3 regions of the Stenotrophomonas sp. LMG 10879 genome follow, and region 2 is predicted to be linked to each of the others. Evidence: predicted binding sites of a transcription regulator. Region 2 holds the regulator's gene; each other region holds the start of a gene.
What was found. Region 2 encodes FliA, which starts transcription of late flagellar genes. Its sites were predicted from a motif close to TAAAGTTTNNCNNNCNNNGGCCGATAA; they were not measured.
Positions count from the first base shown of each region.

Region 1: the regulator FliA is predicted to act here: its motif matches at 3,744-3,770, upstream of CR919_RS17540 (GGDEF domain-containing protein).
Region 3: the regulator FliA is predicted to act here: its motif matches at 2,220-2,246, upstream of CR919_RS10325 (methyl-accepting chemotaxis protein).

Region 1 covers NZ_PEJT01000012.1:124,169-134,342, reverse strand. Annotated here, with positions in the region: gene CR919_RS17555 (cation diffusion facilitator family transporter) at 1-76, opposite strand, end outside; gene CR919_RS17550 (hypothetical protein) at 295-1,221, shown strand; gene CR919_RS17545 (TonB-dependent siderophore receptor) at 1,268-3,514, opposite strand; gene CR919_RS17540 (GGDEF domain-containing protein) at 3,802-5,217, shown strand; gene CR919_RS17535 (MFS transporter) at 5,258-6,439, opposite strand; gene CR919_RS17530 (helix-turn-helix domain-containing protein) at 6,519-6,968, shown strand; gene CR919_RS17525 (metallophosphoesterase) at 7,043-8,167, shown strand; gene CR919_RS17520 (response regulator) at 8,299-8,970, shown strand; gene CR919_RS17515 (sensor histidine kinase) at 8,967-10,174, shown strand, end outside.
Region 2 covers NZ_PEJT01000001.1:171,670-181,843, forward strand. Annotated here, with positions in the region: gene CR919_RS00675 (ParA family protein) at 1-55, opposite strand, end outside; gene motD (flagellar motor protein MotD) at 60-1,073, opposite strand; gene CR919_RS00685 (flagellar motor protein) at 1,075-1,815, opposite strand; gene CR919_RS00690 (chemotaxis protein CheA) at 1,941-3,779, opposite strand; gene CR919_RS00695 (protein phosphatase CheZ) at 3,782-4,387, opposite strand; gene cheY (chemotaxis response regulator CheY) at 4,387-4,779, opposite strand; gene CR919_RS00705 (RNA polymerase sigma factor FliA) at 4,799-5,542, opposite strand; gene CR919_RS00710 (P-loop NTPase) at 5,539-6,426, opposite strand; gene flhF (flagellar biosynthesis protein FlhF) at 6,413-8,032, opposite strand; gene flhA (flagellar biosynthesis protein FlhA) at 8,178-10,174, opposite strand, start outside.
Region 3 covers NZ_PEJT01000005.1:370,626-380,799, reverse strand. Annotated here, with positions in the region: gene CR919_RS10325 (methyl-accepting chemotaxis protein) at 1-1,975, opposite strand, end outside; gene CR919_RS10320 (alpha/beta hydrolase) at 2,267-3,124, opposite strand; gene hemH (ferrochelatase) at 3,121-4,083, opposite strand; gene CR919_RS10310 (YSC84-related protein) at 4,250-5,140, shown strand; gene tatA (Sec-independent protein translocase subunit TatA) at 5,215-5,442, shown strand; gene tatB (Sec-independent protein translocase protein TatB) at 5,458-5,931, shown strand; gene tatC (twin-arginine translocase subunit TatC) at 5,928-6,677, shown strand; gene CR919_RS10290 (BPSS1780 family membrane protein) at 6,768-7,679, opposite strand; gene CR919_RS10285 (glutamine amidotransferase) at 7,731-8,477, opposite strand; gene CR919_RS10280 (GspE/PulE family protein) at 8,449-10,174, opposite strand, start outside.

The sequences.
Region 1 (10,174 bases), on a different contig from region 2:
AGGTCAGGCCGAGCGCCCACCACAAGGGTTTCTCGTGGCGGATCTCGGATGGCAGGTGATCGTGGTCGTGACCCATGGCAACAGCTCCTTTGCGATGGAGGCAGGCTACGCCGACGGGCGTTGGGAAACTATCACGGTGTTTATAACATTGCGGAGTCCGCGAGGCGGGTTGCTGCAGCTTGCGCCCATGCCAGGCCACACTATGATGACCGCATCCCCCTGGACGGGGACGGGCAGACGGGTCGCCTCGGCTCTGTTGCCCCAATGGACATACCAGCACAAGGAATCCGGAACATGTGGACCACCAAAACACCTTGGATCGCCGTCGCCGCAGCCTGCGCGCTTGGCATTGTCGCAAACGCCTCGGCCAAGACCTGCCAGCAGAATTTCCGTTCGGTAGGCGACCCCCGCAATGGGCAGTTCTTCACCTCCGAGGTCACCCTACCCGGGCTGAAGCCCCGAAGTGCGCTGGGCCAGCTGCGCAAGGCGGCACTTGATGAGGGCAACAACTTCGTCAGTGGTGACGTCATAGCCGAGACCGAAGGACAGATGTATGTCCTGCAGACCGACACGAAGATGCCCCTGGTCAGCATCATCACCGCCTCCAATGGAGGCACCGTGGTGGTCGGCACCAAGCTGTCACGCGGGCAGACCGCCAAGGAAGAGGACGCTCGCAGCGCGCTGTGTGGTTGGCTGGACAAGCTCAAGACCGGCGCGGAGGGCGAGGCGATCGCCGAAGCCGTGCGTGTCTCCAGCGGTTTCGACAAGCCGATCCAGGCCACCGCGGTCGGCATGTCCACCGAAATGGGCAAGGACTCCAAACGGCTGCAACGGGAGATCAACACCGCACCGCTCAGAGCGCTGTTTTCCGGCACCAGCACCGCACCGGACACCGACGCGATGTACCAGCCATTACTCGTCAAGTATTTCGGTCGTCGTTTCGTCATCGATGGCCAGGTCTACACAGCCCAGCCCAACCGCTTCAGCAAAACCATCGAAGTAGGCTATCTGGTGACCAAGATGAAGGGCATCGGTGGCATCGGTGGGCGCCAGTCGAACGGCGACAACAACGCCAACTTCACCGTGCACTGCGCACTGGCCGCGGATCAGATGGCGCTGGGCACCACCCTGCGCGAGAATGACTGGGTGAAGCTGGAAGGTGTGGTCGACAAGATGGATACCGGCGGCGTGCACCTGCGAGATTGCCGTCAGGTGAAGTGAACCACCAGGCCGCGCCGGGGATCGCCCGGCGCAGCCCCGCATCGGATCAGAACCCGAAACGCAGGCTCGCCCAGTACGCGCGACCGGGTTCGTTGTAGGTCGCCGCACCGGCATCACTGCTGTTGGCCTCGCGGAACAGGCGCTTGTCGGCCAGGTTGTTGACGCCGAAGCCCACGCTGACCGTGTCGGTCACCTTGTAGCGCGCGCTCACGCCCCAGACGTTGTACGCGCCGCGGGTCTGCAGCACGGTGGACGCATCGCAGTTGGCCGTGCAGCGCGGGTCGTTGTTGATGTTGGTCGTGGCCGGTTCCTGCTTGCCGTAGAAGGTGCCGGTCAGCAGCAGCGACAGCTGCTCGGTGGCCTGCCAGTCCAGCATGGTGTTGACGGTGTACTTGGGAATCACCGACAGCGGCTGGCCGGTGCTCTTGTTTTCGTTCTCCACCATGTAGGTGAAGTTGTTGCTCCACTTCAGGCGATCGCCCTGCTCGCCCAGCAGCGGAATCACCAGGTTGCCCTCGAGCCCCTGCACGATGGCCTTGGGTGCGTTTTCCCAGCGGAAAATGCGGCCCTTGCTGTCGGCCGTCAGGCCGATCTGGGTGTAGCCGGCCTGGATCTTGTCCTTGTAGTCATTGTGGAAATAGGTCAACGAGGCCTGCCAGCCGCTCTGCGGTGCCCACTCCACGCCCAGTTCCTTGTTCAGGCTGGTCTCTGCCTTGAGATCTGCATTGCCCCGCATGTAGCAGCCGGCGCCGAGGCTCGGCAATGCGTTGGGGCAGCCGTTGCCACGGGTGTAATACAGATAGTCGGGGTTGGACTGATACAGGTTCGGCGCCTTGAACGCGCGTGCGATGCCGCCCTTCACCACCCAGTCACTGTTGAGCCTGAACTGCGCGTTGAGGCTCGGGCTGGTGTTGTTGCCGAACTGGCTGTGATGGTCGAAGCGCAGGCCCGGGGTCACGATCCAGCGTTCGCCCAGGTAGATGTTGTCTTCCACGTAGACGGCGGTGGTCTGTGCATCGGACTTGCCGCGTGCGCGATCGGCCGAAAGGCCCGGAATGCCCCCCCCGCTGCTGCTGGACTGGCTCATGGAATACGGATCGGTCAACCGGCTGTCGAGGTATTCGAAGCCCAGCGTCCACACGTTCTCGGCGCCGCCGAGGGTGGTCGGGAAGCTGACCTCGCCGTCCAGCTGGTAGTTGCGCAGGCGCGACGTCGACCAGTCAGCGCCGTTGAAGCTGCCTTCCGGGCCACCGGCCAGGCCTTCGTTGATGCGCGAATTGTTGACCCCTTCCACCGCTGCCGTCAGCCGCGAGCTGACATCGCCCCAGCGTCCGCGATGGGTGATCGCGCCGGTGCTGCGGTACATGCGGTTGGTTTCGGCCTGCTGCTCGGCCAGCGCGGCCAGGTCGACGCCGGTGGAGGTTCCGGTGGTGCTGACCGCACGGTCGCCGGCATAGATGTTGCCCTGGCGGCTGGTGCCGGCCTCGAATTCGACCACCTGGTTGGCGGTCACGTCCCAACGCAGCAGCGCGTTGACATCGCGGTTCTTGACGCCTTCGCGGCCCGCCGGCGGTACCGCGTTGGCAGCGGTGGCGAAGTTGCGGTTGAGATCCAGCGAATCGGCATCGGTCTTGTTGAGGTTGCCGTACAGCCGGAACGACAGCGTGTCGGTCATCGGCCCGCTCAGCTGCAGGCCGACGCGCTTGCTGCCACCCTCGGCACTGTGTTCGGGCACCAGGCCGTACAGGTCAACCGCGCCGGTCAGGTCGCCGGTCGGGCGCTTGGTGATGATGTTGACCACGCCACCGGAGGCACCCGAGCCATAGCGCGCCGCCGCCGGGCCGCGCAGTACTTCGATGCGCTCGATCATTTCCGCCGGCACCCAGTTGGTATCGCCGCGCGTGTTGCGCTCGCCACTGCGGCCCATGCGCACCGCGTCGCGTGCACCCACGCGCTTGCCGTCGATCAGGATCAGGGTATTTTCCGGGCCCATGCCGCGCAGATCGATCTGCCGGTTGTTGCCGTACTGGCCCGACGCGCTGTTGCCGGTCAGATTGACGCCAGGCATCGTACGCAGCAGTTCGGCGATGTCGTTGACCGGCGGCCGCTTGGCGATGTCTTCAGCAGTGATGGTGGAGGTGCCCAGCGCCTGCCGCGCGATCTGCGAGGCGGTGACATGCACGGTATCGATATCGGTGGCATCGGTTTCCGCATGCGCGGTAACCGTACCGGCAGCCAGCAGCGTGGCGACGGCAAGCGCCAGCGGGCGCGGTGAAAGAGTGTGTGCAGGCATGTTCTGGACCTTCTGGCAGGGCAGCGGAAGCCTCTGGCATAGGGCACGAGGCGGCGACGGGGGAGGAGGAACGATCGCTGCGGGATGCCCGCAGGTCGGTTCCTGCCGTCATTTTTTCACAAATGCGAGTGATTCTCAAATGCGTCAACGCATTGCGACATCTGCCGGCATGTGCTCTGCGCGGGTTTTTCGGCCTGCATGGCGCTTAAACTGGCCGGCTTACCTGCCATCAACCGTCGACAGCTGCGGCCGATACCGTGGTCTGTTGTGCGCCGATAGAGATCGACGTGGATACACCCCAACTGGACGAAGCCAGCCAACCGCTGGCTCAGGCCTGGCAGCAGTGCCTGCTGCAGGCCGGCCCCGCCGCCGCTGCATTGCTGCATGCCGTAGCCGCCGATGCACCGCCGACGCTGGCACGGCGCTTCTACGAAGTGCTGCTGCAGGACACGCGTGCGCGCCGCTTCCTGTCCCATGAACAGGTCAAGCAGCGCCTGCAACCGGCGATGCAGCGCTGGCTGGCGCAGCTGCTGACCACCGATGCGGATGGCATTGCCGCTACGGTCGCCGCACAGCGGGTGATCGGCGATGTGCATGCGCGGGTCGGCATTCCGGTTGACCTGGTGACTCGCGGAGCACGCGTGCTCAAGCACGAGCTGTTCGTGCGCCTGCGCGCCGACGCCCATGACAGCGACACCGCCTTCGCCGCCATCGATTGCCTCAGCGCGATCATGGACATCGCCATGGAGGGCATGACCCTGGCCTATACGCATGCCCGCGAGCGCTCGTCGCGCACCGATGCAGCGTACCGGCTGTTCTCGCTGGTGCAGAACGTCAGCACCGAGCGCGAGCGCCAGCGCGCCCTGCTGCTGGATTGGGAAAACAGCCTGCTGTACACCCTCGCCGGCCATGCGACAGGCGCCGACAACGCCAGTCTGGCGACCTCGGAATTCGGCCTGTGGTTCACCCACAAGGGCATTCCCAGCTTCGGCGAAAGCAGCGAGACGCAGCAGGTCGGCGGCTTGATGGCACGCATCGACAGCAGCCTGCAGCGCGCCACGGATGAAGATCCGGCACGGCGTCTGACCGCCCTGCCGGCGATCCGTGAAGACCTGGCCACCATCCGCAACCTGATGACCCTGCTGTTCGAACGCATCGGCGAACTGGATGCGGGCAGCGATGCGCTGACCAACCTGCTCAACCGGCGCTTCCTGCCGACCGTGCTGCGCCGTGAGATCGAATTGTCCACGCGCAACCACACGCCGTTCTCGCTGTTGTTGCTGGACCTGGATCACTTCAAGGCGATCAACGATGGCCACGGCCACGACGCCGGCGACCGCGCACTGCAGCACGTTGCCGCCCTGCTCGGCCAGCAGACCCGTGGCAGCGACTACCTGTTCCGCTACGGCGGCGAGGAGTTCGTGGTGGTGCTGGTGGCGGCGAGCGAATCGCAGGCGGAGGTGATTGCCGAAAGCCTGCGTCGGCAGATTGCACAATCGCCGATCACCCTGCCGAATGGACAGACGCTGGGGCTGACCGCCAGCATCGGCGTGGCCGGGCACGATGGGCATCCCGATTACGAGCGGGTGATGGCGCGCGCCGACGCGGCGATGTATGCCGCCAAGCGACAGGGCCGCAACCGTGTGGTGGTGGCCGACGAAGCGTTGCCGGAGGCACCCGGGCGACGCGCGCTGCAACGTTGAGCCTGCAGCGCGCGCGGCAGGGCCTCGAACAGATTCGGTGCTACGCGGCGGCGTTGCGCGGAATGCGCCACGCCGCCCACCACGCCAAGGCCAGCAGGGCGATTCCCGCTCCCAGCACGCACACCGCCGGCCACCCGTAGCGCGCCTGCATCCAGGTGCCTGCGGCGGCGCCCGCACCGCTGCCCACCGCATAGAACAGCATGTACAGCGCCACCAGGCGCCCATGCCGTTCGGCCGGTGCACGCAGCAGCAGGGCCTGGTTGGACACATGCAACGCCTGCCCGCCCAGGTCCAGCACTATTACGCCCAGCAGCAACAGGGCCAGCGAGTGCGACAGGCCCAGCAGCGGCACCCAGGCGACCAGCATCAGCAGCAGCGCCCCCAGGCTCACCCGATGGGCGAAGCCACGATCCATCCAGTGCCCGGCCCTTGCTGCCAGCAGCGCGCCGATGATGCCGGCCAGGCCCAGCGCGCCGATGCCAGCGGTCGACCAGCTCAGGGGCGGCGCCGACAACGGCAGTGGCACCGCCGCCCAGAACACATTGAGACCGGCAAACAACAGCAGTGCCAAGGGCCCACGTTCGCGCAGTGCCCGATCCTGCAGCAGCATCTGCACCATGGAGCGCAGCAGCTCGCGCCACGCCGGCGCCATTGCAGGCACCGGCACGTGCGGCAGCCGACGCCACAGCAGCAGCGCCAGCGCTGCCATCAGCAGTGCCGACAGCAGGTACACCGCGCGCCATCCCGCCACGGCGGCGACCGCGCCGGACACCACGCGTGCCGACAGCAGGCCGATGAACACGCCGCCCTGGACCATGCCGACCACCCGCCCGCGCTGCTCCGGTGCAGCGAGGTTGGCGGCGTAGGCGATCAACCCTTGGGTGAGCGCGGTACCCAGCAGCCCCGCCAGCAGCATGCCCGACAGCAACCACGCGGTGCTGCGGGCGGCGGCCAGCCACAGCAGCGCCACCACCAGCGCCAGCAGTTGCGCCCGCAGCAGTCGGCGACGGTCGCCACGGTCGGCCAGTGGCAGCAAGCCGAGCAGAGCCAGCACGCTGCCGGCCTGGGTGGCAGCCAGCAGTACGCCGGCCACCGCGGCATCCAGGGCGAAATCGTGGGCCAGGCGCTCCAGCAGCGGCTGCGCGAAGTAAACGTTGGCCACGCTGGCACCGGCAGCAATGGCGAGCAGACCCAACAACGGGCGGGACAGCGAAGGCATCATCAGTGTGGTTGCAATTTGAAACTGCGTGCACGGTAGCGCCACTGGTTTTAAACTGCAACCACAATCGATGGAGTCCACCATGCACGCCAACAGCCCCTGCCCCGTGGCCCGCAGCGCCGATCTGCTTGGCGACCGCTGGGCGTTGCTGATCATCCGCGACGCCTTCGATGGCATCAGCCGCTTCGGCGACTTCCAGCGCAGCCTGGGCGCGGCGCGCAACATCCTCAGCGACCGCCTGCGGCGACTGGTCGAGGCGGGGCTGCTGGTGCAGCAGCCTGCCGCCGATGGCAGCGCCTACCAGGACTATGTGCTGACCGCAGCCGGCCAGGACCTGTTCCCGCTGCTGGTCGCCCTGCGGCAATGGGGAGAACGGCATCGCTTCGCTGCAGGCGAGGCACACTCGCAGCTGATCGAATCCAGCAGCCGCCGGCCGCTGCCCTACATGCAACCGCACGGACGCGATGGCCAGCCCCTGCGCGCCGCCGATACCCGCGTACGCAAGCTCAAGGAAGGAGGCGGCCGGGCCTGATCCGCCCGTTCACGCACACCGGCGACGTCCCCGGGCGGTTAGCATCGGTTGTCCTCCGTCGCTGAATGCCGCCGATGCCGAACTACGCCCGACCCCTGTCGATCCTGCTGCCGCTGGCCCTGCTGCTGGCCGCACCATTGGCCTCGGCCCGCGACGTGGCAGCACCCGCAGAACACGTCGACAGCGATGGTCCTTACGTGTTCCGTGAAGGCGCCCAGCTGAAAGCGCAGTGGATCTGCCAGGACCAGGTGGAAACCCAGACCGTGCACGCCGGCAGCGAGGGCGCGGACATTGCCGTGCACTGCGGCTATCCGCATGCGGTGCATGTGCTGCCGCCGAATGCCCCGTCGGCATCCGTGCTGCCCGCCGTGCCCCGCATCGTCGCCGTGTCCGACATCCACGGCCAGTACGACCTGCTGGTCCGCCTGCTGCGCGCCAACCGGGTGATCGACGCACAGGACCGCTGGGCACTGGGCGCGGACACGCTGGTGATCGCGGGCGACGTGTTTGATCGCGGCCCACGGGTGACCGAAGCGTTCTGGCTGCTGTACGGCCTGCAGCAGCAGGCGGCGGCGGCCGGTGGCGCGGTGCATTTCGTGCTCGGCAACCACGAGACCATGGTGCTGTACGACGACCTGCGCTACGTCAACCCGAAGTACCTGCGCAGCGCGCAGCTGCTCGGTCGCAGCTATCCGCAGCTGTATGCTGCCGACTCGGTGATCGGCCAGTGGCTGCGCACGCGCCCGGTGCTGCTGCAGATCGGCGACACCCTGTTCCTGCACGGCGGCATCTCGCCCGATGCCGTGCAGATGGCATTGAACCCGGCCCGCACCAACGCCGCCTACCAGGCCTCGCTGGGCATCCCCAAGGCCGAGGTGAAGGCAGACCCCGCCACTGCACCGCTGTACGACGGCAAGACCAGCCCGATCTGGTACCGCGGCTACTTCGACGGACGCCTGGACACGCAGGGCGTGCAGGCGGTGCTCGACCGCCTCCAGCTCAAGCGCATCGTGGTCGGCCACACCTCCATGCCACACGTCAGCAGCTTCCACGACGACCGCGTGATCGCCATCGACAGCAGCATCAAGAATGGCGAGAACGGCGAACTGCTGTTCATCGAGGACGGCAAGCTCAGTCGCGGCCTGCTGGACGGTTCGCGGGTGCCATTGGCCAAGGGCGAGCCCGGCCTGCAGGACTGAACGAAGGGCCAGCGCCGGGCCGGCCCAGGCACCCCACGCCCGCCACCTGCACCCGGTTTGCCGCTACCCTCGGCAGCCGAGAGGCCCGCCCTGTCCAGCGGGCGGCCCATCCGCCCCCAGGAGCCCCGCCCATGCGCGTTCTCATCGCAGAAGACGACCCCGACATCGCCTCCGGCCTGTGCGCCTCGATGCGCCGGCAGGGCCACGTGGTCGACCACGTGGACAACGGCGCGCATGCCGATGCCGCACTGAATTCCACCCAGTACGCCCTGCTGGTGCTGGATCTTGGCCTGCCGCAGCTGGATGGCCGCGATGTGCTGCAGCGGCTGCGCCAGCGCGGCGATGGCCTGGCCGTGCTGGTGGTCACCGCACGCGATGGCCTGGCCGAGCGCGTGCGCGTGCTCGACCTGGGGGCCGACGACTACCTGGTCAAACCCTTTGCGCTGGACGAATTCGAAGCACGCGTGCGCGCGCAGCTGCGCCGGGTCACCAGCAACGGCAATCCTGACCTGCGCATCGGCCGGCTGCGCCTGGACCTGACCGGGCACCGGGTGTGGATAGACGAGCAGACGCTGGAGCTGACCGCGCGCGAATTCGGCCTGCTGTCCGCCCTGGCAGTGCGTGCCGAACGCATCGTGTCCCGCGCGCAGCTGGTGGAGGCCCTGTGCGACTGGGGCCAGGACCTGACCGACAATGGCCTGGACATCGCCCTGCATCGCCTGCGCCGCAAGCTGCAGCCGGGCGGCATGGGCATCCGCACGGTGCGCGGGCTCGGCTACATGCTGGAAGACGCCAGCCCGTGATCAGCGGACCGCCCAGCCTGCGACGGCGTCTGCTCGCCTTCCTGGCGCTGCCGATGCTGGGCCTGCTGACCTTCAACACGCTGCTGGCCTACTACGTGGCGCTGGACTACTCCAACCGCATCCACGACCGCAACCTGACCGACGACACCGTGTCGTTCGCACAGATGCTCAGCACCATGCCGGTCAGCAGCGACCTGTCGCCGCAGGCACGTTTCCTCATCGAGTACGACCCCGACGGTCATCGCTACTTCAACGTCGACAGCAGCCGCCTGGGCACCATCGCCGGCAACGCCGATTTCAGCGCCTATGCACCCTCGCAGGACTGCAGCGGCACGCACCCGGCGCTTTACGAAGGTGAATTGAACGGCCAGCAGGTGCGCATGTCGACGGTCTGCACCCAGGCGATGAACGATCCGCAGGACCAGCTGGCGGTGACCGTGGCCGAAAGCATGGCCGACCGCCGCCAGCGCGCACGCGAGATCCTGATGATCGTCATTCCCCTGATGGCCATGCTGGCCCTGGGAATGGCGGCGCTGGTCTGGTTCGGCGTCACCCATGGCCTGCGTATCCTGACCCCGCTGACCTCGCGCCTGGCCCAGCGCCGCGGCGAACTGGCACCGATTTCCGATGCCGACGTACCTGAGGAGATCCAGCCGCTGATCAGCACCATTGACGGCCTGTTCGCGCGGCAGGCAGAAATGATCACGCTGCAGAACCGCTTCATTGCCGATGCCGCCCACCAGCTGCGCTCGCCGCTGGCGGGCATGGCACTGCACGTGGACCAGGCACTGGCCCACGGCGATCCGGAGACCGTGCGCGAAGCGCTGCAGAACATCCGCCGGCTCAACCAGCGAACCGCGCGCGTCAGCACCCAGCTGCTGGCGTTGAGCCGTGCCCAGACCGTGCCGGAGACGGTGGAGGCGCTGGACCTGTCCGAACTTGTGCCGCAATGGGTGGGCATGCGCGTGCCTGAAGCGATCCGTGATGGCATCGACCTGGGCTACCTGGGTCCGCAGCAGCCGGTGCGGATACTGGGCAACGGCGCCCTGCTGCACGAGGCGCTGGACAATCTGATCGACAACGCCCTGCGCTACGCCGGCGTGGATGCAACCGTCACGGTGGGCGTGCAGGCGCTGGACGACAACGATGTCGAGCTGTACGTCGAAGACAACGGCCCGGGCGTACCCGAGGACGTGATGTCGCG
Region 2 (10,174 bases):
TGGTGGTGGTCTTGCCGACTCCGCCCTTCTGGTTGGCGACTGCCCAGATGCGCATCGGATTACTCCTTCATTGCCGGGGGAACGGCGGCGCCGACACGGCTGCCAGCCGGCACCGGTGGCAACTGCACCGGTGCGATGGGGGAACTGGAGGTGGTGGCCGGTGCTGCGGCGGCCTGTTCGCTCGCGTTGCGGGTGGCCCCGGTCGCGGCATTCAGGCGTTCGCCCAGCGGGTCCACCGAATGACTGGTGTCGGCCAGGATGATGACCATCACCCGCCGGTTGCGGTTGCGGCCCTGCGCACTGTCATTCGCTTCGCGCGGGCGGAACTGACCGTAGCCGACCATCGCCAGCCGCGACGGCTGCAGGCCCTGGTCGGCAAACAGATGCACGACGCTGGCCGCGCGCCCGGCCGACAGTTCCCAGTTGGACGGGAAGGTGGCGGTGGCAATCGGCACGTTGTCGGTGTGGCCTTCCACGCGCACGCTGTTGGGCACGTCGCGCAGCACACCGGCCAGGCTGGCCAGGGTGTCGCGCGCGTGCACGTCCAGCGCTGCCGAGCCGGTCGGGAACAGGATGTCGCTGTTGATCTCGACTTCGATCCACAGTTCGGTGCGGCGCACGCTGATCATGCCGCGGTCGATCAGCGGCGCCAGCGCAGCGGTAAGGCGGTCGGCGATGCTGTTGAGCTGGCGCTCGGCACGCGCGATCTGCTCCTGGTTGTGCACCGACACCGGCATGCGCATCTGCGAGGCCATCGCCGGCAGCAGGGTGGGGTCGTGCGATGGTGCGGGTGCGGACGGCCCGATCTTGGTGCCGGACTTGATCACCGACGGGCTGTCCCAGCCGCCGCCCTGCACCTGCTTGTTGCCGACCTGCACCGGATTGATGGTGCGCGGCGCACCACCGAAGGCATCGGTGAGGGCGTCGGCCATGATCCGGTACTTGCCCTCGTTGACCGAGGAGATCGCGTACATGACCACGAAGAAGGCGAGCAGCAGCGTCATCAGGTCGGCATAGGGGATGGCCCATGCTTCGTGGTTGGCGTGCTCTTCGTGGTGCTTGCGGCGGGCCATGTCAGTGCAGGAAGCCGGAGAGGTTGGTTTCGATGTTGCGCGGGTTCTCGCCCTGGGCGATCGAGATCAGGCCTTCGATGACCATTTCACGGTCGCGGCTGGAATGGGCGATCACGCCCTTCAGCTTGGCGGCGATGGGCAGGAACAGCAGGTTGGCCGAGGCGATGCCGTAGATGGTGGCGGTGAACGCCGCTGCGATGCCGTGGCCGAGCTTGCTCGGATCGGCCAGGTTCTTCATCACCGCGATCAGGCCGAGCACGGCGCCGATGATGCCCAGCGTAGGCGCATAGATGCCCATGGCCTCAAATACCTTGGCGCCGGCCTGGTCCTGGTGTTCCTGGCTGCCGAGTTCGATTTCCAGCATGTGCCGGATCGATTCGGGTTCCACACCGTCCACCAGCAGTTGCAGGCCCTTGCGCAGGAACGGATCACGCTGCGCTTCCACCTGCGATTCCAGGCCGAGCAGGCCCTGGCGGCGGGCGATGTTGCTCCATTCCACGATCTGCTGGATCAGTTCGCGACGGTCGCTGTGCGGCGGGCGCACGACCCAGCGCACGATCTTGAACGCATGCTTGAACACCGCCGGCGCGGTATGCAGCAGGATGGCCGCCACGGTACCCACGATCACGATCACAAAGGCGGCAGGCGACCACAACGACGCCAGCCCGGCGCCCTTGAGGATGCTGCCACCGACCAGCGAGGCCAGGGCGAGGAAAAGTCCAATGAGGCTGAGTCTATCCATGGGTCCGGTATCGGCTTGTATGAATGGGACTTGAGACACCGGGAGAATCTGGTGTAACGGAGTTCACAGTTTCCTGTGTCGCCGGGCTGGCCCGGCGCTCTTGCGTGTCGCGTTCAGGAATCGGGTCAGTCGTGTGGGCTGCGCAGTCCGTCCACGTCCAGGATCAGTGCCATGCGACCATCGCCGATCAAGGTTGCACCGGCATAACCGCGCAGGCCGCGCAGGGCTTTCGGCAGCGGCTTGATGACCACTTCCTCGCGCCCGCGCACCTGGTCCACCACCAGCCCGAAGCGCGCTTCACCGGCCTGCAGCACGACGATGGTCAGCAGCGGCGAGGCGGCCGGCGTCACATCCAGCCATTGCCGCAGGTCGACCAGCGCCAGCGTGTGCGAGCGACGGTCCAGCACGGCGCGGCCATCGAACCAGCCCAGCGAGGTGCGCGGTGCATGCAGCACTTCCATCACGCGGGCCAGTGGCAGGGCGTAGACGTCTTCGCCGGCCTGCACCAGCAGGGTCGGCAGGATCGCCAGGGTCAACGGCACACGGATCATGAAGCGGCTGCCGCGGCCCAGTTCCGACTGGATCTGAATCTGCCCGCTCAGCTCGCGGATGCGCGACTGCACCACGTCCATGCCGACGCCGCGGCCGGAAATGTCGGTGACCTGCTGCTTGGTCGAGAAGCCCGGCAGGAACACCAGGTGCAGGCATTCCTCGCTGCTCAGGCGGGCGGCGGCTTCCGGATCGATCAGGCCCTTTTCGCGTGCCTTGGCGCGCAGCTTTTCCGGATCGATGCCGGCACCGTCGTCCTGCACTTCGATGCTGACGTAGTCGCCTTCCTGCTGCGCCGACAGGCGCACGTGGCCCATCCGCGGCTTGCCCTGCGCTTCGCGCAGATCAGGCATTTCCACGCCATGGTCGATGGCGTTGCGGACCAGGTGCACCAGCGGGTCGGCCAGCGCTTCGACCAGGTTGCGGTCGAGCTCGGTCTCCGCGCCGATCAGTTCCAGGTCCACTTCCTTCTTCAGCGAACGCGCAACGTCGCGCGCCACCTTCGGGAAGCGCGAGAACACCTTGCCGACCGGCTGCATGCGGGTGCGCATCACTGCCGACTGCAGGCGCGCGGTGGCGATATCCAGCGTCGACACGGCACGGTCCAGCTCTTCATCGCGCAGGCGTGTGCGCAGCGTCTTCAACCGGTTTCGTGACAGCACCAGTTCGCCGATCAGGTTGACGATGGCGTCCAGGCGCTTGGTATCCACGCGCACGGTGTGTTCGGCTTCGGCGACGGGCTTGTTGGGCGCCGGCTTGGCAGCGGGTGCGGCCGGCGCGGGCGCCGGTCGTGGTGCCGGTGCGGCAGCAATCGCGGCGATGGCGTTGCTGCCCGGGGCGGCACCGCCATGCAGCTGGTCGAGCAGCGCCTCGAACTCGTCTTCGCTGATCATGTCGTCGGCCTTCTTCGCCGCCGCCACGGGTGCTGGCGCCTTGCCGCCGTGCAGCTGGTCGAGCAGGGCTTCGAACTCGTCGTCGGTGATCAGGTCACCACCGCCGGCACCCGGCGTGGCGGCCGAGGGCGCAACCGCGCCACCGCCATGCACGTCGAACTGGGCGACCAGTTCGGGCGGGGCAAAGCCGGGCTCGGTACCCGAGGACACCGCGTCAAGCATCGACTGCAGGTAGTCCAGTGATTGCTGGGCGGCATCGAAGTGATGTGCCTGCAGTACGGCCTGGCCGGCACGCGCGGCGCCCAGCGCCTCTTCGGCGGCGTGGCACAGTTCGACCATCGCGGTGATGCCGAGGAAACCTGCGCCGCCTTTCAGCGTGTGGTAGCCACGGAACACCGCGTTGAGCTGTTCATTGTCCTGCGGTGCCTGTTCCAGCGACACCAGCTGTTCGCCGAGGCGATCCAGGATTTCCTGGGCCTCGATGATGAAATCGGCAGTGATGTCGTCGGCTACCGCGCCCATGGTTACAGCCCCAGATCCGACAACAGGTCGTCGGCGTCGTTCTGCGAGACCGCATGGCGGTCCAGCCCTTTCAGTGCCGGCCCGGCCAGTTCCGGGTCGGTGCGATGCTGTTCCGGCGGCAGGCCGAGCGCGCCGAAGCCTTCGTGCACGCGGCGGACGATGCCCACCACGCGGCGGATGATCTGTCCGGTCAGGTCCTGGTAGCTCTGGGTCAGGGCGATCTCGGTGAGGTTGTGGCGGATGCGGTCCAGCTGCACGTCCTGGCCCGGCTGCAGGCCATCGGCGCGCAGCTGTTCGGTCAGGTTGCGGCACTCTTCGGCCAGGTCCAGGGTGCGGTGGGTGGCCTGTTCGGTCATCGCCACCACGTGGTCCAGGCGCGCGCAGGCGTCGTCCAGCTCGCCGGCTTCATCGGGCACGGTCGGCAGTTCGCCCAGTGCCTGGCCCAGTTCGCGGGCCAGCCGCGAAAGGCCGCTCATCATCGGCTGGGTGCGCAGCGCCACCAGGCCGTCGATGCGCTGGCGCCAGGCCGCCTCGTCGCCGGATTCCAATGCATCCAGGGCTTCCTGCAGGCGCAGGGCGAGGGCGCTCTTGTCGACCGTGGTGTCCATCAAGCGCTGGCCGCCAGGCGTTCGAAGATCTTGCCGAGCTTCTCTTCCAGCGTCTGTGCGGTGAACGGCTTGATGATGTATCCGTTCACGCCGTTCTGCGCCGCTTCGATGATCTGCTCGCGCTTGGCTTCGGCGGTCACCATCAGCACCGGCAGGGTCTTCAGCTTGGCATCGGCACGGATCGCCTTCAGCAGTTCGATGCCGGTCATCACCGGCATGTTCCAGTCGGTCACCACGAAGTCGAACGGCTGGCTCTGCAGCAACGACAGCGCGGCATGCCCGTCCTCGGCTTCGGCGGTATTGGTGAAGCCCAGATCGCCCAGCAGGTTCTTGACGATACGACGCATGGTCGAGAAATCGTCGACGATCAGGATGCGCATGTTCTTGTTCAAAGCAGAGTTCCTTTGTTGATCAGCTCTCGAGGCCGGCGTCGGCCGCCTCGAAAATCTTCAGTCGGCCACGCAGGCGCAGAACCGCCTGGCCGTGGATCTGGCAGACCCGCGACTCGCTCACGCCGAGCACTGCGCCGATCTCTTTCAGGTTCAGTTCCTGCTCGTAGTAGAGCGACAGCACCAGCTGTTCGCGCTCGGGCAGGTGGCCGATGGCATTGCCCAGCTCGCGGCCGAACTCGCCGCGTTCCAGCACCTGCTGCGGGGTCGGGCCGCCCTGGGCGACGGTGTCCAGCTCGCCCTGGTCTTCGATGCGTGATTCCAGGCTCAGCACCTGCCCGCGCGAGGCGTCTTCCATCAGGCGCAGGTACTCGGGCAACGGCATCTCCATCGCGGCGGCCACTTCGGTGGCGCTGGCGGCGCGGCCGGTGCTCTGCTCCAGGCGGCGGATGGTGGCAGCGGCGTCGCGGGCACGGCGGTGCACCGAACGCGGCACCCAGTCGCCACGACGGATCTCATCGATCATCGAACCGCGGATGCGGATCGAGGCGTAGGTCTCGAACGAGGCACCCTGGTCGGCGTCGTAGCTGCGCGACGCTTCGATCAGGCCCATCATGCCGGCCTGGATCAGGTCGTCCACTTCAACGCTGGCCGGCAGGCGTGCGGCCAGGTGGTGGGCGATGCGCCGCACCAGGTCCGAGTGCTGGGCGATTACTTCATTGGCCGCCGTGCGCTGGACCTCTCTGTACTGGGCGGCGCCTTTCATGCGGCCACCCCACGCTGCTTGATGATGCGTTCGAGGAAGAACTCGACGCCACCGCGCGGCTCGGTCGGTGCCTGCCAGCGAGCGGTGCGGCGGGCGATCTCGGTGATCGCCAGTGCCGACGGGCTGGACGGATAGGCCTTCACCACCGGCTGCTGGCGCTGCACCGACAGGCGCAGCCAGTCGTCCTGCGGCACGCAGCCGAGGTAGTTCAGCGAGACATCGGCGAGGAATTTCTCGCAGACGCGGGTCAGCTTCTCGTACAGCACGCGGCCTTCGTTGGGGTCGCGCACCATGTTGGCCACCACCTGGATGCGGTCCACGCCACGCTCGCGCGACAGCACCTTGATCAGGGCATAGGCGTCGGTGATCGAGGCCGGTTCGTCGCAGACCACCACCACGGTGTCCTGCGCGGCCTGGCAGAAGGTCAGCACGCCATCGGTGATGCCGGCGGCGGTGTCCACCACCATGATGTCCAGCTCGCGCTCCAGTTCGGAGAACACGTTGACCAGGCCCACATGCTCGGCCGGGGCCAGCTCGGCCATGTGCCGGCGGCCGGACGCGGCCGGCACCACCAGCACGCCGTTCGGGCCTTCGATGATCACGTCATCCAGGCTGCAACGCCCAGCGACCAGGTCGGCCAGGGTATTGGTGGGGCTCAGGCCGAGGATCACGTCGATGTTGGCCAGGCCGAGGTCGGCATCCAGCAACAGGGTGCGTTTGCCCATGCCGGCAAGCGCCACGGCCAGGTTGGCCGACACGTTGGTCTTGCCGACGCCGCCCTTGCCGCCGGTCACGGCAATCGTGCGCACAGGGCCGAGCGGCTCGCTGCGGGTCGCCGTCAGCGGGAAGGTGGTGGTCAGCTTGGCGTACTCACGCGACGGCATGGTTCAACTCCGGGTTGCAGGGCATATCGGCCGCGCGGCGCAAATCTTCAAGGCGAAGTACAAGATTGGCTGCACTGGCCCGGTGCAGGTCGTCCGGGACGTCCTGGCCATCGGTCACCCAGGTGATCGGCAGCTTGTGGTCCACCGCCACCGACAGGGCGTTGCCGAAGCGGCCGGTCTCGTCCAGCTTGCTCAGCACCAGGCCCTGCAGGTTGGCCGCGCCGAAGCGGCGCACCACCTCGTCCATGTCGCCGAAGCTGGTGTTGGCCGGCAGCACCAGCAGGGTGCGGACCTGGCGGGCAGCGCGCAGCCACTGCAGCTGGGCGGCCAGTGCGCGGTCGCGCGGGCCCAGGCCGGCGGTGTCGATCAGCACCAGCTTGTAGTCCTTCAGGCGCTCCAGCAGCTGGTCCAGATCGGTGCCGCTGTTGGCCTCGTGCACCGCGATGCCGAGCTGGCGGCCATAGCCGTACAGCTGTTCACGGGCGCCGATGCGCATCGTATCGGTGGTGACCAGGGCGACGTCGCGGGCGGCATGGGCTTCGGCGAAGCGCGAGGCCAGCTTGGCGATGGTGGTGGTCTTGCCGGCACCGGTCGGGCCGACCAGAGCGATCACGCCGCCTTCCTCCATCGGGTCGACCGGGGCGATCGGCAGCTTGCGCGAGATCAGCCCCAGCATCAGGCCGCGGCCACGATGCGCTTCGGTTTCCAGCGGAATCTGCATGGCCACGTCGCGGGCGATGCCAGCGTCGAAGCCGTACTCGTCCATCAGGTCCAGCGCGGTGGCGCGTACCGGGCAGCCGCGCAGGCGCTCATCGGTGAAGCGGTTCATTTCGCGCTCGATCACCTGGCGCATGCCGGCCACTTCCTGGCGCAGGTGGCGGATCTCGGCGTCGTCGGCGACCAGGGTGAGGGCAGGTGCCGGTGCCAGCGCCGGCAGCGGTGCCGGTGCAGCTTCCGTCGGCTGCACGGCAACCGGCGCATGGGGTGCTTCGTCTTCGGGCGCTGCGGCGGCCTGGCTGGCAACCGGCAGCGGCGGCGGCGAGACTGCCGGCAGCTGCGCGCTGTCTTCCAGCGGCGGATCGATCTGGAAGCGGGCGCGGTTCACCGCGGCAGCTGCGGCCGGCAAGGGCGCAACGATGGCGTCGGCAAACGGGGCGAAGATCTGTTCCGGCAGCGTCGATTCATTGACGGCGGCGCGCGCCAGCGTAGCGGCGAAACCGGTGCTGCCACGGGTCGGCACGATTTCGTCGGCGCTGTCGAGGGTGCGGCCGGTCGCGCCGACGGCAGCGCGGGCGAGGGCGGCGACGGCGGAAGTGGTGGCTGCCACCGGCTCCGGTGCCGGGGTGTTGCTGCGACGGCGGGTGACCGCGGCGATCACCGCGTCGGCGGCGGTACGCGGCTTCGGTGCGGGCGGCGGCGCCACGTCGCGACGCGACGCTTCCAGGGCGCGCTGCACGGCGCTCTCATCGTAGTTGGCGGCTGCCACGATCTCGATGCCTTCCTCGATCCGGCGGTTGGACAGGATCACGGCGTCAGGACCATGTTCCTTGCGCACCAGGTTCATGGCCGAGCGCATGTCGGCGGCGACGAATCGTTTGATTTTCATGCTGTGGTCACGGGACGAAGTCGGCGGAGTGGCGGTCGGAGAACGCGGGTGGTCGGTGGTCTGCACGGTTCGGGTTCCCCTTGGAATCTGTCTGTTGCGGGTGTTTGAAAGTGGTGTCTGTTTTCTGGCGCTTTGCAGGGCGGCGTCAGCTGATCGTTCCGACCAGCTTCAGGCGCTTGTCCTCCGGCACCTCGCTGTAAGCCAGGACCGACAGCGACGGAACGCTGTGGCGGACCAGGCGGGCCAGCGCGGCGCGCACCGGGCCTGGTACCAGCACCACCGCGGGCTCGTTGCGGGCTTCCTGCTTGCTGACACATTCGGCCAGGCTCTGGTGCAGTCGCTCAGCGAGTCCGGGTTCCAGCGCGGCGCCGTTGCCCTGCGTGGACTCCTGCAAGACACGTTCCAATTGCGGGTTGAGGGTGAACACCGGCAGCTCCGCCGACATTCCGGCGATCTCCTGCACGATGAAGCGGCCCAGCGCGGTGCGCACAGCGGCGGTCAGCGTGGCCGGGTCCTGGCTGTGCGGGGCATGTTCGACCAGGGCTTCGGCGATCTTGCGCAGCTGGCGGATCGGAATGCGCTCGACCAGCAGGTTCTGCAGCACGCGCACCACCGCCGACAGCGGCAGCGCCTTCGGCGTCAGATCTTCGACGAGCTTGGGCGCGCTCTTGGCCAGGTTGGCCAGCAGATGCTGCACTTCCTCGTGGCCGAGCAGTTCCGGTGCGTGCTCGCGGATCAGGTGCGAAAGGTGGGTGGCCACCACCGTGGCCGGGTCGACCACGGTGTAGCCCAGGGTTTCTGCCTGGGCGCGCTGGTGCGGCTGGATCCAGGTCGCATCCAGGCCGAAGGCCGGGTCCTTGCCGGCGATGCCTTCCAGCGGACCGAGCGCACTGCCGGGGTCCAGCGCCAGTTCGCGGTCGGGATGGATTTCGGCGGTAGCCACCGGCACGCCATGCACCAGGACCCGGTAGCCGTTGGCCGGCAGTTCCAGGTTGTCGCGGATGTGCACCGACGGAATCAGGAAACCGACGTCCTGGGTGAGCTTGCGGCGCACGCCCTTGATGCGCGGCATCAGTTCGCCGCCCTGGTTGCTGTCCACTAGTGAGATCAATCGATAGCCGACTTCCAGGCCCAGCGGATCGACCGGGCGCAGTTCATCCCAGCTCAGTTCCGCCGTGGGCGCGGGGGCCGCGGGGCGGCCCAGCGCGTTCAGTGCGTTGGTTTCGCCTGCCGCGGCGTCGGCCTGCGCTGGTGCCAGGCCCTTGCGGTACACCTTCCAGGCGATGAAGCCGAGGATCGCGGCCAGCGTCAGGAAAGCGACGTTGGGCATGCCCGGCACCAGGCCGACCACGCCGAGGATGCCGGCGGTGATGGCCAGCGCACGGTACTGGCCGAACACCTGGCCGGTCATTGCCTGTGCCATGTCCTGCGAACGCGAGGCACGGGTAACCAGCATCGCCACCGCACTGGAGACCAGCAGCGCCGGCAGCTGCGCCACCAGGCCGTCACCGATCGACAGCAGGGTATAGGTGGCCGCGGCCTCGCCGAACGGCATGCCATGCTGCAGCACGCCCACGGCCAGGCCGCCCAGCATGTTGATGAACAGGATCAGGATGCCGGCGATCGCATCGCCGCGGATGAACTTGCTGGCACCGTCCATTGCGCCGTAGAAGTCGGCTTCCTCGCGGACCTCTTCGCGGCGCAGCTTGGCTTCCTCGCGCGTCAGCAAACCGGCGTTGAGATCGGCATCGATCGCCATCTGCTTGCCGGGCATGGCATCGAGGATGAAGCGTGCGGTCACTTCCGAGACGCGGCCGGCGCCCTTGGTGATGACCACGAAATTGATGATGGTCAGGATCGCGAACACCACGATGCCGACGGCGTAGTTGCCGCCGATCACGAATTCACCGAACGCGGCGATCACCTTGCCGGCCGCTTCGTGGCCGTTCTGGCCGTTGAGCAGGATCACGCGGGTGGAGGCCACGTTCAGCGCCAGCCGCAGCATGGTGGTGATCAGCAGCACGATCGGGAAGATGGTGAAGTCCAGCGGGCGCTTCACGTAGACCACCGCCAGCAGCACCATCAGCGAGATGGCGATGTTGAAGGTGAACAGCGCATCGAGCACCGGCGCGGCCAGCGGCA
Region 3 (10,174 bases), on a different contig from region 2:
GCATGGCCTGGTCCATCTGCACCACCGTCTGGTTGATCTGCTCGATTCCAGTGGACTGCTCCTGCGATGCCGCCGAGATCTCGCGCATCAGGTGGCTTACGTTCTCCACGCCGCCGACGATGCCCTGCATGCGCTGTCCGGCATCGGCCACCAACTGGGCGCCCTCGCCGACCTGACGACCTGCCTCGTCGATGAGGACCTTGATCTCCTGGGCGGCGGCGGCCGATCGCTGCGCCAGCACACGGACCTCGCTGGCGACGACCGCGAACCCGCGCCCCTGCTCGCCGGCACGTGCCGCTTCGACTGCTGCGTTGAGCGCCAGGATGTTGGTCTGGAAGGCAATGCCGTCGATCACGCCGGTAATGTCGCCGATCCGCTTCGACGCGCCTTCGATGGCCTGCATGGTGTCGACCACCCGCTGCATGGCGTGGTTGCCATCACTTGCCGCGCCCTGGGTGGAGGCGGCCAACTCACTGGCCTGTCGCGCGTGCGCTGCATTCTGGCGCACGGTGGCGGTCAGTTCTTCCATGGAAGCGGCGGTTTCCTGCAGATGCGCAGCCTGTCGTTCGCTGCGCTCGGACAGGGCACCGTTGCCGGCGGCGATCTCGCTGGCGGCCGTGCTGATGGTGGTGGCGCAGTGCTGGATGTGGCCGACCATGCGTGCCAACTGGCTCGCGGTGGCGTTGGCGTCGCGCTGGATGGCGGCGAATGCGCCGTGATACTCGCCCTGCATGCGGCGATCGAGATCGCCGTTGGCCATCGCCGAGAGCATCTGCCGCACTTCGTCGACCGTGCTGCCCAGAGTATCCAGCAACTGGTTGATGCCACCGGTCAGGCCGTCGAGGAAGCTGGCGCCCTCGCTCGCCTGCAGGCGCTGTTCGAGATCACCGTGTGCGGCGGCATCGACAATCCCGGCAACGGCATTCTCCAGCGTCAGCTCATGGGTGCGGTCATGCCATTCCACCGCGAAGCCCAGCCGCGCGCCCTGTGCATCGAACACCGGGGTGACCACCTGGGCGAAATGCACCGGCCCGATCCGTACCTTGCCGTGATGTGTCACCTGCAGCCCGTTGAGGATGCCGCGGATGCGGTCCGGGTTGGCATGGAAACGATGGATGCTGCTGCCGACCAGCCGCTCGGCGTCGAAATCGGGGAACGCCTGGCGCAGCGTGGCCTGCTGGTTGCGCAGCAGCGCCACCACCGAACGGTTGACGTAGCGGATGACGTGATCGTTGTCGGCAATCATCATCGCCGTGCGCGAGGCGTCCAGTGCCTGGCGGATCTGCGCGTTCTCGGCGTGCGCCTCGGCCTCGCGGCCGCGCTGCGCCTGCACGTGGCGCGCGGTATCGGCCAACGCGTGGGCCAGTGAGCCGGGTGCGTAGCTGCGTGCATCGCTGTGTGCACCGAGGTCGGCGCCCGTGGCGATGTCACGTGCCAATGCGGCCAGGCGGTGCGGTCCGTGACCCAGCGCTTCACTCTGCTGGCGCAGGCGTGCGGCGGTCTGGCCCAGCACCAGCGTCAGCGCCGCCAGGGCAGTGGCATTCAAAAGCGGTGGCAGCACGGCCGCTCCGTCCAGCAACGGCGCCAGCACTGCAGTGACGCCAATGGCGCCGGCCAGCCACAACGGCAGGCGGTCACGCTGGGTGAGCAGCACGCCCAGCAGCAGTGCAGTCGGCAACGCGGCATTCAATCCGCCGATATGGCAGAGCAGGCTCAACTGCAGGGACAGCACTACCGCCAGGCCGTTGCGGGCGATGGCCTGGCCGGCCTGGCGCCAGCCCAGCCAGGCGGCTGGCAGTACCGCGGCGGCAACGGCGCTGGCGGCGGGCAGCGACGTACCGCGCACGGCCAGCACAAGGCCAATCGCTGCGAATACCACGCTGCCCAGCAGCAGGCGACGATCGCCCCGCTGTGCCAGCTGTTGCAGATAAGGGGGACGGCCCTGGTCGGGGGGGCGGGAGGACGCAATGGACATCGGCAACTCCTGGATCAACGGACGGCAGCGACCCTGCAACGCCCAGCGCGGAGGAGCGCAACGACGGCACGGTCGGGAAATTCGGAAAATGCGGCGCAGGCAGCGACGCGGAGGACAGACACCGTGACCACATCCTGTGGATGACGGTGCAGCAGACGGGACATGCGGTCTTCCTTGCAGAACCAGGAACAAGCCGCAGGCACAAAGGGCCTGCGTGCTGTGGGCGCAGGGGCCCACTACCGTTCTATCGGCCGCAGTGGCGCAGAGTGAAGTCCGCGCAGCCGACGATGATCAGCGCGCGTTGCTGTTTCCGCTCAGGAATGCATCGATGACCGCGGCAACCTGTGCCGGGTGTTCCATGTGCAGATGATGATTGCCGGGGAATACCGCCAAGCGGCCATCACGCAGGTGCTGCAGGCGCTCGCTGCGCATCGGCTCGGGATAGTACGACTGCGCAGGCGTGGCGTAGATCACCTGGGTCGGGCAGCTGATGGCCTGCAGCAGGTTGTCGATCTGGCCTTCGCTGAGGCGGATTGCGGTGGGCAGCATCAGGCGCGGATCGCTGCACCAGCGATAGCCGCCATCGACCGGCTCGACACCACGTTCGACCAGCAGGCGTGCGCAGCCTTCGCTGAGCTGGTTGGTCATCATCCGCGCGCGGATCGGTGCGGCCAGATCGGGGAACACGCGCAGCTGCTTGCGTGCGAGTGCTCGGGTGGCATCGACGTGTTCGCGCAGACGGCTGGCGGTGTCCTCTTCCGGCCCACGCAGGCCGCCGAGCGCCTCGATGGCGACCAGGCGTTCGATGCGATCACTGACCGCCGCAGTGAGGCTGGCGATGCCGGCACCCATCGAATGGCCCATCAGGGTGAACCGGTCCCAGCCCAGCGCGTCGGCGACATCGAGTACATGGGTGATCGCCGCTGGCGTGGTGTACACCGCACCAGTGGGCAGATGTGCGCTGTGGCCGTGTCCGGGCAGGTCGATCGCCACCAGGTCCAGTTGCGGCAGATGCGGCGCCAGCGGCACGAAGCTGGCCGCATTGTCGAGCCAGCCGTGCAGGGCCAGCACGCGCGGTCCGTCGCCCGCACGGCGCAGGCCGGCAACGCGTACGCCCGCGATCTGCAGTTCAAACGGCTGCAGGGTCATGCCAGCGAGGCCACGGCCAGCCGTGCCAGTGCACGGGCGTGTTCCGGTTCAGCGTTGAGGCAGGGGATGTAGCGCATCTGTGCGCCGCGTTCGGCCAGCGTCTCGGTGAAGCCCATCGCGACTTCTTCCAGCGTTTCCAGGCAGTCGGTGGCAAAGCCGGGGCAGACCACGTCGATCTGTTTCACCCCTGCCTCTGCCAGCTCCCACAGGCTGGGTTCGGCGTAGGGCTGCAGCCAGCGTTCGCGGCCGAAGCGCGACTGGTAACCCATCTGCCAGTCATCCGCGCCCAGGCCGAGCGCCGCGGCGATCGCGCGTGCACTGGCCTCGCAGCGCTGCGGATAGGGATCGCCGGCATCGGCAAGGCGCTGCGGAATGCCATGGAAGGAGAACATCAGCTTCTGGCCGCGACCGTGCTGCTGCCAATAGCGCTGGATCGAGCCGGCGACGGCCGCAACCCAGTCCGGATCAATCGAATAATCCTGCACCAGGCTGACGGTGATCTGCGGGTTCCTGCGCTGCCACGCATCCACGCGGTCTTCGACCGAGGCGGTGGTGGTGGTCGAATACTGCGGATACAGCGGCAACACCACGATGCGGCGCACGCCCTCGGCGGCCAGCCGATCCAGTTCGGTGGTCAGTGCCGGTTCGCCGTAGCGCATCGCGTGGCGGACGCGCAGCGTCGGCAGCAGGGCCTGCATCGCCTGCGCCAACTGGCGGGTGTGGACCATCAGCGGCGAGCCGTCCGGCAGCCACACCTGAGCGTACTTGGCGGCCGAACGGCCACTGCGCAGCGGCAGGATCAGGCCGCGCAGCAGGGGCTGCCACAGCAGTGCCGGTAGGGCGACCACGCGCGGGTCGGACAGGAATTCGGCCAGGTAACGACGAACGGCGGGAGCCGTCGGCGTCTCGGGCGTGCCTAGGTTGACCGCCAATACGGCGGTATCGGGTGCGTCGAGCATGGGCGCTATTGTCGCCGATTCCATCGTCACGTCGGTATGCAGGCTTCGCATCGATGTCATTGCTGAGGCCAATGTGAGCAGGCAACGCTCATTGGGGATTCATCACAACACTACTAATTTCAGTCACTTGCTATATCTTCCTATGGACTGACTTCTGGAGCCTGCCATGCGTCGCCCGATCCAAGCCCTGCTGATCGCCGCCAGCCTGCTGTCCAGCCAGGCCATGGCCGGACCGCAGGAAGACCAGCGCGCCCGCAACGCGGTGCGTGTACTGGCTGAAATCCAGGGAATCCCTGAACAGGGCATTCCGGACAAATTGCTCGACGAAGGCCGCGCGGTCATCGTCATTCCCGACACGATCAAGGCCGGTCTGGTGATCGGCGGACGCCGTGGCCACGGCCTGATGTCGGTGCGCATGCCCAACGGTGCGTGGTCCAACCCGGTATTCATCAAGCTCACCGGCGGCAGCATCGGCTTCCAGGCCGGTGTGCAGTCCTCCGACGTGGTGCTGGTGTTCCGCAACGACCGCAGCCTGGACAACCTCGTCAACGGCAAGTTCACCCTCGGCGCCGATGCCGGTGTGGCCGCCGGTCCGGTGGGCCGCAATGCCGCCGCCGCCACCGATGGCCAGTTGAAGGCTGAGATCTGGTCGTGGTCGCGCGCCCGTGGCCTGTTCGCAGGCGTCGCCCTGGATGGTGCGATCCTGCAGATCGACGATGCCGCCAATCTCGACGCCTACGGCAGCAACACCACGCCGCGGATGATCTTCGAGGGACGCGCGGCGGGCTCGCCGTCAATGGATGTGGTCGCTTTCCGTGATCGCCTGGAAGAGGCGACCTACGCGGCGCGCAACAACCGCAACGGTGGCAATGACGCACCGCGTCCGGCCGCCGCTGCAGCGCCCGCCCCGGCGCCTGTTCAGGCAGCACCTGCGGCACCGGTTGAAGCGACCACGGCGCCGCTGCAGGCCGTGCCGCAGACCCCGCCGCCGGCCCAGCAGGGTTTCCAGCCGGTCAATGACGGTGAAATCCGCACTGAAACGCTGGGCAACAACTGACTTTCGTCACGTGCGCCGGCTTACAGCCGGTGCGCTATGCTCGGCAATCTGATCACTAACGTAACGAGCGACTTATGGGCAGTTTCAGCATCTGGCATTGGTTGGTCGTACTCGCCATCGTCCTGCTGGTGTTCGGCACCAAGCGCCTGACCAGTGGTGCCAAGGATCTCGGCTCGGCGGTCAAGGAATTCAAGAAGGGCATGCACGACGAAGACAAGCCGAACGCACAGTTGGGCGACGAGTCGCGCAGCCAGGACGCCGCGCGCGCCGCGCAGGACGAGCACGACCGCAACGCGCGTTGATCCGGAGCGGTTGCGGTGTTTGATATCGGCTTCAGCGAACTGCTGGTGATCGCGGTGGTCGCCCTGGTGGTGCTCGGACCTGAGCGCCTGCCCAAGGCGGCCCGCTTCGCCGGGCTGTGGGTACGCCGCGCGCGTAATCAATGGGATTCGGTCAAGCAGGAACTGGAACGCGAACTGCAGGCCGAAGACATCAAGCGGCAGATGCAGGACGTGCGCCAGGGCATGCAGGACACCGAGAACCAGCTGCGTGCCAGCGGCGAAGCCGTGCGCCGCGAAGCCGAGCAGATGCAACAGCACAGCGACACGCTGGCGCAGCAGGTGCGTGCACCGGCACCGGCTGAACTGCCCCCGCATCTGATGGATACGACCGAGCCGGTGGTGGCTTCGCCGGAAGGTGCTGCCACCGCGCCCACCCCTGCCGAACCTGCGGGCGATACCGTTGCTGATACCGCGGCCGAAACGCCTGCGCGCACGGAGCGCCCGTCATGAGCGAACACGATTTCGGCGAAAGTTCGCTGGTGGAACACCTGGTTGAACTGCGCGCGCGCCTGGTGCGTGCGTTGCTTGGCCTGGGCGTGGTTCTGCTGGGCTTGCTGCCGTTCACCCAGAAGCTCTACAACGCATTGGCCGAGCCGCTGATCTCGCAGTTGCCCAACGGGCAGACGATGATCGCCACCAACCCGGCCGGCGCCTTCTTCGCGCCGTTGAAGCTGACGTTCTTCGTGGCCTTGTTCGTGGCCGTGCCATGGCTGCTGTACCAGCTGTGGGCGTTCGTCGCGCCGGGCCTGTATGCACGCGAGAAGCGCCTGGCGATGCCGTTGCTGGTCTCGTCGGTGCTGCTGTTCTATACCGGCTGCGCCTTCGCCTATTTCCTGGTGCTGCCGGCGGTCTTCCACTTCCTCACCACCTTCAGCCCGGAAGTGATCGCGATCACCCCGGATGCGAATGCCTACCTGGATTTCGTGCTGGCGATCTTCTTCGCCTTCGGCGGCAGTTTCGAACTGCCGGTGGCGATGGTGATCCTGGTGCTGCTGGGCTGGATCACGCCGCAGCAGTTCAAGGAAGGGCGCGGCTACGCGATCGTCGGCATCTTCGTGCTCGCTGCGATCCTGACCCCGCCGGATGTGGTGTCGCAGCTGATGCTGGCGATCCCGATGTGCCTGCTGTACGAGCTGGGCATCCACGCCGCGCGCTGGCTGGTGCCGTCTTCGGTGGTCAAGAAGCCTGCGGCCTGATTCCCGGTAGCGCCGGGCCATGCCCGGCGTTCGTGGGGCGAAGTGATATCCATCCGCCGGGCATGGCCCGGCGCTACCGTTGAGCCCGGCTCAGGCGTGGAAGACGTCGTTGGCAGGCGGCGACTGCGGCACCGGCGGTGCGCCGCGGCTGCCGCGATGCACGAACATCTGCTTCCACGCCGCATAGACCGCGCCGACATACAGCGGCATCAGCACCGTGGTGAACACCAGCTGCGCAATGAATGCCGCCGCCAATGGGCCGCCGATCAGCATGCCCAGCTGGACCACGATCACGAACAGCACGTAGACGCAGAACGCGGCGATCAGGCCGAGCACGGTGAACACGGCAGTGGCGCCGATGTTCTCGATGCAGCCCTGCAGGCTCAGGCGCAGCGCGTGCATGCCGCTCTGGCGGTCGAACACCACCAGTGCCGGCTGGGTGAACATCGCCAGAGTCAGCGCCACGGCGGTGCAGAACACCAGCAGCATCCACAGCGCGATGCGCTGCGCCGGCAGGTTGGCGACCAGTTCGGCGGCGGTTTCAGGGCTGATCTGCTGCCCGCTGCGGCCGAGTTCCTGCATCTTGGTCATGGTGTCGCTGAAGGCGGTGAAGCCCTCGCGGCCGATCATCAGGTACAGCAGCGCGCCGAGCAGCAGCACGGCCAGCACCTGGATCGCCAGCGGCACCAGCAGGTGGCTGACACGACGATCGCGGATCGGCTGCAGCAGATGGGTGGCCAGGCCGGGACGGCCCTGGTCGATCTCACCCATGGCGTACAGCATGCCGCCGAACATCACCGGTGAAATCACCAGCGTCATCATCTGCAGGGCGAGGCCGGCGGTGCCGGGCAGCATCGTCCCCAGCAGGGTGACCACCCAGTTCACCAGCAGCCAGGTCAGGCCGATCCGGGCCAGCTGCAGCGGCGCACGCCGATACAGCGAGAACGTATCCAGCAACCACTGGGCGCCCGCCGAGGCTGGCAGCTTGCGAATCTCTTTCATGGACATCCGGGGAGGGACAGGAGGGGCCGGGCGGTGTGCCCGTGCCGCCGATTATCCCTGTTTTGCCACCGGCTGGGCTGAAGACAGCCGGGCCTGGCGGACAAAGCGCCGCAACAGCTGGCGGGCCAGCGGGGCGGCGCTGACCGCGCGCTCGATGCTGCGCGCACAACCACCATGTCGGCCGATGCAGTCGGCGCGCGCGCGCACGTAGCCACGCATGTGGTGGGTGGCGAATTCCGGATGGAACTGCACGCCCCAGGCCTGGCGGCCCCAGCGGAAGGCGTGGCAGCCATCCAGCGGCGAGCGTGCCAGCACGGCTGCACCTTCAGGCACGCGCAGCACGGTCTGCAGATGGGTGGCATGGGCCGCGAAGTGGCTCGGCAGGCCCTGGAACAAGGGGTCCTGCGCGGCCTGCGGGTCCAGTGCCAGTTCAATCGTTCCCGATTCGCGCCCGGCGGGGTTGTAGGCCACCTCGCCGCCCAGCGCGTGGGCCAGCAGCTGGTGGCCGTAGCAGATGCCGAACACCGGCACGTCGTCGTGCGCGGTCTGCCGCAGCCAGGCGGCACTGCGCTCGCTCCATTCGGCGTGGTCGGTGACGAAGGCGGCCGAGCCGGTTACCAGCACGCCGGCGAAGTCGCGCGGATCGGGCAGGTCGGCGCCATGCTCGACGTCGACCACCACGGTCTGGTGTTCCTCCAGGCCGGCGGCCACCCGGATCCAGTGCGGAAAGCGCCCGTAACGGCGCAGCGACGGCACGGGGCGGCCGGTTTCAAGGATCAGGAAGGGCGCTGGATTCATCCGGGGGAGGCAGTACGGACAGGACTTCCTCGATTGTAGTCAGCCCCTGTGCCACCTTTTCAAGCCCGGCCTGGCGCAGGGTTCGCACGCCTTCAGCACGCGCGGCACGGTTGAAACCGGCCAGATCCATGTCCGCACGGATCAACCCGCGCAGGCGCGAGCCCAATGGCAGCAACTCATACAGGCCGATGCGGCCGAGGAATCCGGTGCGCCGGCACTCCAGGCAACCGACCGGCCGACAGGGCGTGGCGGCATCTGGATATGCAGCTTCGCTATCAGCCAGCACCGCCCAATCGGCCCTGCCGAGGGTGTGCGGCTGCTTGCAGTGCGGGCACAGGGTGCGCACCAGGCGCTGGGCGAGGATGCCGTTGACGGTGGATGACAGCAGGTAATGCGGCACGCCCAGGTCGAGCAGGCGGGTGATGGCCGAGGGCGCATCGTTGGTGTGCAGGGTGGACAGCACCAGGTGGCCGGTCAGCGAGGCCTGCACCGCCATCTGCGCGGTTTCCAGGTCGCGGATCTCGCCGATCATGATGATGTCCGGGTCCTGCCGCAGCAGGGTGCGCACACCGCTGGCGAAGTCCAGGTCGATGTTGGTCTGCACCTGCATCTGGTTGAATTCCGGCGCGATCATCTCGATCGGGTCTTCCACCGTGCACACGTTGACGTCCGGCGTGGCCAGCCGCTTCAGGGTGGAATACAGGGTGGTGGTCTTGCCCGAACCGGTCGGGCCGGTGACCAGCACGATGCCGTGCGGGCGCTCGACCAGGGCGGTCCAGCCGGCTGCCTCCTGCGGGCTGAAGCCGAGCTGGTCGATGCTCTTGAAGGCCGCTTCCGGGTCGAAGATGCGCATCACGCACTTTTCGCCGAAGGCGGTCGGCATGGTCGACAGGCGCATTTCCACTTCACGGCCGCCGGGCGAGCGGGTCTTGATGCGACCATCCTGCGGGCGCCGGCGCTCGGCCAGGTCCATGCGTCCGAGCACCTTGATACGGCTGACCACGGCGGTCATCACCGCCGGTGGCACTTCGAACACCTTGTGCAGCACGCCGTCGATGCGGAAGCGCATGCGGCCCATTTCGCGGCGGGGCTCCAGGTGGATGTCCGACGCGCGCTGCTCGTAGGCGTACTGCAGCAGCCAGTCGACGATGTGCACGATGTGCTGGTCGTCGGCATTGACGTCGCCGGTGCGGCCCAGTTCGACCAGCTGCTCGAAGCTGGGCAGGGTGGTGTTGGCCTCGCCACGCACGTCGCCACGGGCACCGCGCACCGAGCGGGTGACGCCGAAGAACTCCATCGTGTAACGGTGCAGGTCGAGCGGATTGACCACCGCCAGCTCGATGCGCAGGCGGGTCAGGTGCTGCAGGTCGCGCAGCCATTCCTGTGCCAGCGGCTCGCTGGTGGCCACCAGCACGCGTTCGCCATCCACCGCCAGCGGCAGGAAGCGATGCCGGCGCGCATAGGCGTGCGAGGCCACGGCGGTGACCGAGGCGACGTCGACCCGGGTTGGATCGATGCGCAGGTAGCGGCTGCCGGTGCGCTGGGCCAGCCACTCGGTAAGGCGCTCCAGATTGAGATCGCCGCCGTCGCTGGCAGCCAGCTTGAGGTTGGACAGCAGCACCAGCGGATGTACTTCACTGGCATTGCGAGCGCCCTGCGCGGAAAAACGGATGCGCTCGCGCTCGTGCGCGGCCACC